DNA from 2 places in the Paenibacillus sp. V4I5 genome. Region 2 is predicted to be linked to the other one. Evidence: a T-box and tRNA genes for the amino acid it is inferred to sense, from the RefSeq annotation. Region 2 holds a T-box; the other holds one or more tRNA genes.
The links. A T-box is a leader RNA that pairs with one kind of tRNA and senses whether it is charged. The one in region 2 lies ahead of ileS (isoleucine--tRNA ligase), so its partner is inferred to be a tRNA-Ile.
Positions count from the first base shown of each region.

Region 1: it has a tRNA-Ile gene. The T-box ahead of ileS (isoleucine--tRNA ligase) is inferred to sense a tRNA for this amino acid. The anticodon was not compared.

Region 1 covers NZ_JAUSZB010000001.1:189,141-193,050, forward strand. The annotation lists gene QFZ78_RS00935 (AAA family ATPase) at 1-1,825, shown strand, start outside; tRNA gene QFZ78_RS00940 (tRNA-Ile) at 1,948-2,016, shown strand; gene QFZ78_RS00945 (EcsC family protein) at 2,547-3,374, shown strand.
Region 2 covers NZ_JAUSZB010000002.1:7,962,548-7,966,457, reverse strand. The annotation lists gene ileS (isoleucine--tRNA ligase) at 1-2,265, opposite strand, end outside; T-box leader at 2,333-2,581, opposite strand; gene QFZ78_RS37655 (DivIVA domain-containing protein) at 2,654-3,130, opposite strand; gene QFZ78_RS37650 (YlmH family RNA-binding protein) at 3,286-3,910, opposite strand, start outside.

The DNA.
Region 1 (3,910 bases), on a different contig from region 2:
AAGTTCTATATTGTCGGCTCTAAATATCCTTCTGAATGACGTTAAGAAAGTAACTGAAGAAGAATTTTTTTCATTTATGGAGGAAGGACTAGTTACAAATGTACGTGGAGTCAACCAAGTTGTTTTAACGGCAGAGTTTAGGGATGTTCCTGAGGAAGCAAGAGATTGGTTGGGTTTTAAAGGAAGGGTTTTAAAATACATTAAAGAAAACAATGAAATTGGGTATCGGATAGTATATAAGAAAACGTTTGCCCCGAACGTAGATTATGTTGTGGAGCTTAGACAACAAATAAAGCAAAGAAAATCACAATATGATGAGTGTACCACTTTAAATCAATTCCTCCATTCTGGATTAGACATCACAGAAGTGGCGGATAAATTAACAGGGGTTGATCATGAGAAGAAGCTAGGAAAGAAAGAAATTGGAATTCTTGAAGATCTTGAGGATTTGTATGATTATGATGAAGATAATGAAGAATGGTTTAGAAATCCAGGGGGCATTCCTGCAAACGTATTAACAAAATTGCCTAAGTTTTTATTAATACCTGCACAAGATAAAACTGAAGAGTTATCAGGCTCATCTGGAGCATTAATTTCTACTTTGAACGAACTATTCAATGATGTAAGGGAAGCTTCTGATAATTATAGGCAGGCCCAAACTTTTCTTAATCTATTGGCCGCGGAGCTTAACCCAGAAAATACAGACAGTGAATTTGGTAGAATGATGACAGAATTGAATGATGTTATGAGAGTTGTTTTTCCGAATTCAGGGTTGAAAGCTCTTACGACATTAGCTGATGCAGATAAGGTTATTAAACCACAATTTAAAATTTCAATGTTTAGTAATATAACAACATCTGTCAATTTGCAAGGGACTGGAATGATTCGATCGGCCGTTTTTGCGTTGTTACGTTACCGAAATCTTAGAGAGAATAGAAGAAATACTGGAAATCCTAGACCGCTTATTATTGGCTTCGAAGAACCAGAAATATATTTACATCCGAATGCAGCTAAGCAGATGAGAGATACAATATATGAGTTAGCTGGTGCACAAAACAATCAGATTGTGTGCACAACTCATTCGCCATATATGATTGATCTAAGTAAAAGACCTATGCAAATATTGAACTGTTTGTCTAAAGAAAAAACTCCTCTAAATCTAGCAGACCGTCAGATAGAGATTGAAAAATTGAAATGCTTCGCCTTTAACACAAGTGAAGAATTTTCAAAACTACAAGGCAATGATAAAACTTACGTTAAAATGTTATTGAAGATAGATGATTATATTGCTAGAGTATTTTTCTCTAAACATGTGTTGATTGTTGAAGGGGATACGGAAGATATTATACTAAGAGAAACCATAAATCGGATGCCAGATTTAATTAGAAAAGATGTGGAGTGTAACTGGCAAATCATTAAAGCAAGAGGAAAAGCTACAATCGTATCACTTGTAAAGTACTTAAAAGCAATGGGGATTTCCCCTGTGGTTATTCATGATAAAGATGAAGGTAATGTGCGTGCAGAGGTATTTAATAATCCGATTCTTGAGGCACTAGGTGGCGATGCTAGTAAGCGAATAATGCTTTCGAATTGTATAGAAGATGTATTAGGTTATGCCTCACCAACTAATGAAAAACCCTTTAAAGCATATAGTTATATTTCGCAAAATTGGAATGATGATTGGGATTCAGTAACAGCTCAGTGGAAGGATATTGTTACGACTGTTTTTAGAGAGTCGTTCAATTTAGTACATATGACAGCTTCTGAGGAGATTCAACTTGGACTGGCTCAAGCTGCAGTAGCGGTTCAAAATTCTGAAGAGTAAGGTAACATTCACATGTGGAGTGTGTAATATTGATCGAAATACATGAGATGTGACAGGTTGGCTCAAAAGCATTAACGACGCGTACAGTGGCGGTTTGCTCTTATTAAGATAAGATTTTTTTTGGGTAGCTCAGATGTGCGAGCGCATCGCTGATAGCGATGAGGTCAGGGGTTCGATCCCCCTAGGCTCCATACCGAAAAGCCTTGATATATAAGGCTTTTTTCTATGTCTATATGTAGTCTCAGAACACCCTTTTACTCATTTGTTGCAAATTTGTTGCAAATGATTTTAAAATGGTGTTTTTTTAATCATCTATTTCCACTAAAAGCAGAAGAGAGTCATATGCTTGTGGAACTTTCAGATAGTACATCTCGCGTTTTACACACCTAGCGAAATTAGCGTGTTTAGCGAACTTATTCAATAAAACCTTATCTACCAAGGATTTGCACGTTTTGAATTTTGAGAGTTTAAAGCGAATTTTTATGAGAAATTATCGAAATGAGTCATAAATAATATCGAGCATATCAAGTTCGTCAACGAAGCTAATTTATGATTGTTTTATACGGCTTACGGGGCTTTCTCTTAATTGCAATTTATCTTGATGTTTTTCACGTAACTATATCTGATACGCTTCAAATAGTAAGAAGGAATTTATATCCAATTTGTCGAATCTTGCTAGTGCAAGAACTATATTTCACACGGAAACGGTGGTCCTTCAGTCATGGAAGATACGATAAAAACTTTGTCTATTTATGAATCTGCACAGTTAAAGATGATTGAAGAGTGGAAAGCTCTTGAGCCAAGTATTATCAGCAAAGCATTAGGAATTGCATTAGAACCCATCGCCTGGGTTGTTCGCAAAGTTATCCCTGAGAAAGCGATTCAAGGAGCTATCGACGGTGCAAGTTCATTGGGACAATGGCTATCCGATAGCAAGGATTTAATGCGAGATGGGAAAGTTAGTCAAATTTGTGATCTTAAATATAAGGATCTGGAATTATCCGACAAACTGGCTGATGAAGTGCATAACTGGGCCATTGGTATTGCAACGGCAGAGGGAGCGGCAGCTGGTGCTTTTGGAATTCTAACTGCACCATTGGATATCCCCGCAATAATCACTTTAGCTATGCGAACTATTCATAAAATCGGAATGTGTTATGGATACGAATGTAAGACCGAACAGGATAAGCTGTTTGTTCTAGGAATATTGTCTGCATCAGGAGCTAACTCAATGGAGGAAAAATTAGCCGCTTTGACTACGTTGCGCACTATTGAAGTTATGATCGCAAAACAGACTTGGAAGGCAATGGCTGGGAAGGCCGCTCAAAGCAAGTTAAGCAAAGAAGCAGCCATAATCGGAATCAGAAACCTTGCCAAACAGTTAGGGGTCAATCTCACTAAACGTAAAGCCCTGCAAGCTATTCCTGCTATAGGGGCATTAGTAGGCGCAAGTGTTAATGGCTGGTACATTAAGGATGTTGGATGGGCGGCTCGTAGGGCATTTCAAGAGCGTTGGTTAATTGACAATAATAAGATTATTGATATCTAATTCACATTTATGTTTATCTAAGGGCCCGGGAGATTTCTTGGGTCTAATTCATATTATTACTTACTGATGTGAGTGCTGCAACGTACTCCACTTTATTAAACCATGCTTCAAAAGGAGTGTGATATCTAGAAAGCCACGTTTGTTATTCAATCCGTCTTCAAAGTGCTGCTTCTTTTTTTGGAAGTCCTCGAGTGTTAGTCCGAATGGGATCCGGTACACATACTCCGTTCCCCATGCGTGGAGGGATCTCCTCAGTAGTTGGATAGTCCTCCGCTTACCTTGAATTTCGGTAGACTTGTCCATGCTTATGCTATAAAGGAGTGATAGCGGATGTTTGGATTAGGGAAAAAGCGTTCGCCATACCGGAGAGTTCCTGGCGCAGCATAATGTCAAGCAGGAGGACGTTGCAAAAGTGACTGGACTTAACGTGATACCGTTTCGGATGTCTGTTCAGATCCGGAATACCGGCCGCGGAAGAGTACGATGAATTTGTTGACAATGGCCGTGCGGCAAGTGACCGGGAAGAACGTCGATAT
Region 2 (3,910 bases):
CAGCTTCGTAATCGCAGTTAAGGAAGCATATAATACGGTCTGCGAAGCTTTCCGAGCAGGATCATGAGGCGCGTTTGCATACAAACGATCCTTGATAATATCTAAGTAGAAAGAGCTCATTTCAACCGCGCAGAAATGATGAATTGTTTGGTAAACGACATGGAATTCATACGCTTCATAAGCCTTCACTACTTTCTCAATCATACGATTCAAACGGATCAACGCATAACGATCGAGTTCCGACAAACTCTCCGTCGCTACACGATCTGTTTCTGGATTGAAATGACTCATGTTACCCAGCAAGAACCGCATCGTGTTGCGAATTTTACGGTATACTTCCGTCGTTTGGTTCAAGATATTATCCGAGATCCGGTGATCCGATTGATAATCGACTGAAGATACCCACAGACGCAGGATATCAGCACCTAGCTTACCACATACAACATTCGGATCAATCGTGTTTCCGATCGACTTGGACATTTTCCGTCCTTCTCCATCCAACGTAAAGCCATGGCTGAGTACGCCTTTATAAGGCGATTTCTCTCTTGTGGCAACACCTGTAATGAGGGAGGAGTTAAACCAACCACGGTACTGGTCAGAACCTTCCAAGTACAGATCCGCAGGCCACTGCAGCTCAGGACGGGATTCTAAAACAGCCACATGACTAGAACCAGAATCAAACCATACGTCCATGATATCCGTTTCCTTACGGAACTCACCATGACCACATTTGGAGCAGCTAGTTCCCTGAGGAAGGAGATCCTTCTCATCCTTGATAAACCAAGCATTTGAGCCTTCTTGCTCAAATAACTGAGCCACATGTTCAATGGTTTGCTCATTAACAAGCGGTTCGTTACAGCTCCGGCAGTAGAAGATCGGAATAGGCACACCCCATGCACGCTGCCTCGAGATACACCAGTCTCCACGATCTGCAATCATGTTATGCAGGCGGATTTCGCCCCACTCCGGTGTCCACTTCACTTGCTTAATTTCATCCAGCATCTCTTGTCTGAATTTATCGATAGACGCGAACCACTGCTCTGTTGCTCGATAAATAACAGGCTTCTTCGTGCGCCAATCATGGGCATATTGATGCTGAATTTCTCCAGCTTTAAGCAATAGACCTGATTCCTGCAGCTTTTCGATAATCAACTTGCCGCCTTTTTCGTAGAACATGCCTTCGAAGCCCGGTGCTTCAGCGGTGAAATGCCCTTGATCATCCACAGGACATAGCACTCCGATGTTATAACGTTGTCCAATCGCGAAATCGTCTTCCCCGTGTCCAGGAGCTGTGTGTACACATCCAGTACCTGCTTCTAGTGTCACATGTTCCCCAACCATAACAAGCGATTCACGGTCATAGAAAGGATGCTGACACGTAACGAACTCGAGCTCGCTGCCTTTTACTGTCGACAATACTTCGTAATCGGCCCAGCCAATTTCCTTAGCTGCTGCTGCAAGCAAGCCCTGTGCAAGTACATATTTTTTCCCATTGGCTTGAACAACAGCATAGTCAAACTCAGGGTGAAGTGAAATGCCCAGATTGGCAGGCAGTGTCCATGCCGTTGTCGTCCAGATCACAATAGCGGCATCCTCTGGCAGCTTGCCTTTGCCGTCTTTAACAGGGAACGCCACATAAATGGAAGTGGACGTTTTTTCTTTGTACTCAATCTCAGCTTCTGCAAGTGCACTTTCGGAAGATGGGGACCAATAGACAGGCTTCAAACCTTTGTAGACAAAGCCTTTTTGCACCATTTTACCGAATACTCGAATTTGCTGAGCTTCATAATTCGGCTGCAGTGTGATATACGGATTCTTCCAGTCACCGCGGATACCCAGACGCTGGAATTGGCTCTTCTGTTTCTCAACAGACTGAAGAGCGTACTCTTTGCAATATTCACGGAACTCAGGGACGGTCATTTTTTTACGATCAACTTTACCGCTATTCGTAATGACTTGCTCAATCGGCAAGCCATGTGTATCCCAACCTGGAACATAAGGTGCATCGAAGCCTTGCAGCGTTTTGAATCGTACGATGATATCTTTTAATACCTTGTTGAGCGCATGCCCGATATGAATATCTCCGTTCGCGTACGGAGGCCCGTCATGAAGAATAAATTTGGTTCTGCCACTACGACTCTCCTGCACTTTGGCATAGATGTCCTCAGCTTCCCAATGCTCTTGCATTTTCGGTTCCGCTTGCGGCAAATTGCCTCTCATCGGAAATTCCGTTTGTAGTAAATTTAATGTTTTGCCATAATCCATGCTAACCTCTCCATTCCTGCCTCAAACTTTATGTTGTCAAAAAAAACAAAAAAAGCCTCTCATCCCCAAAAGGGACGAGAAACTTTAGCTCGCGGTACCACCCTCGTTAACAAGCAAAATGAACATACACCTTCCGGCGTATCGAACACAAGCTTAATCACTCGATCATGTGTAACGGCATGACCCGTTTCTCTCTACTCGCTTCAAGAGACGCTCCTGGGGGATATTCGGTACGCTGCAGAGATTAGGCTCACACCAATACCCTAATTCGCTGACACTGCTCATTCGACCTACTCGTTCCAGTCATAGCTTTACTGAGATACATATAACAGGAGTATAACCAATTCGTTAGGCATAGTCAATATGACAGCCACCTAATCATTGATTCCTACTCTTCTTTATTTTCAAACTGCATACTTTGCCAGCCTTCCGTGTTGAGCAGCTCTAATTGTGCTTCAAGCAGCGTCCGGAAGCGTGTGCGATAAATGGAGGCTTGTTTTTTCAACTCTTCAATCTCCAAAGCAACCTTGCGTGAACGTGTCAAGGATTCATTAATAATTCGATCTGCATTCTTCTCAGCTTCCTTCAAGATCAGCTGTGCTTCTTTCTTGGCGTTGCTTCTCACTTCATCCGCAGCTTCTTGAGCAACAATAATTGTTTTACTAAGTGATTCCTCAATATTCGTGAAATGGTCCAAACGTTCCTGCAGTGTCACCGTTTGATTGTGCAAGTCTTTATTCTCACGAATCAATGCCTCGTAATCCTTAATAACTTGATCCAGGAATTCATTCACTTGATCTTCATCATAACCGCGGAACGAGCGAGAAAACTCCTTATTATGTATGTCTAGCGGTGTTAATGGCATTAGTGCCCCTCCTTAGCGTTTTGCGCAGCAAAACTGACTTCGTAAGCATAAGCTGAGCTTTCTTCCAAGAAAGCTAGTTTGAACCCACATCTATACTGATCAGTTCGACAGAAAATAAGCAATTCCTGCAAAGTTCGTGGATAAATTATCCACGTTCATGCAAATTTGCCGATCTTCACACGAATTCGCCCTTTTTTCGTTACGCCTTCCACTTCAAGCACCTTGAATCTACCAAATCCTTGCAAAGACACCATATCCCCTTCTTTAAGAGGCTTACTAGGATCTTCCTCCAGCTTCCAATTGACGCGGCAGCGGCCAGCTTGAATGGGAACCAATATTTTAGCTCGGCTAAGCCTGAATACATCGCTCACAATCCCGTCCATACGCATAGATGCAACAGACAGGTTCAGCTCGTCCAATTGTACTTGAGCGAGTTCCAGCTTATCTAACGACAGCAGTTCTGTTTGTACATGAACCCTATGTACCTGGGACAAATTCAAATGCAGGTAATCTGCAGCATCCTGGGTAACCAGACAATGGCAGCCGCCCTCTATAACATGAATATCGCCAACCTTGTCTCGCTTCATGCCGAGTCCAAGAATGGCGCCCATGTAATCTCCATGTTCTAATGTTAAAAATTTGCCGTCTCCGGAAGAAACCGACAAGACCGCCATCGCCATATCTTCCCCATCCAAAGATCGGTAATCAGGGGCAATCAGAGCCCTTCTTCGTTCGGCTGCCGAGTAGCCACCATCTAACCGACAATGGACATCAGGGTGA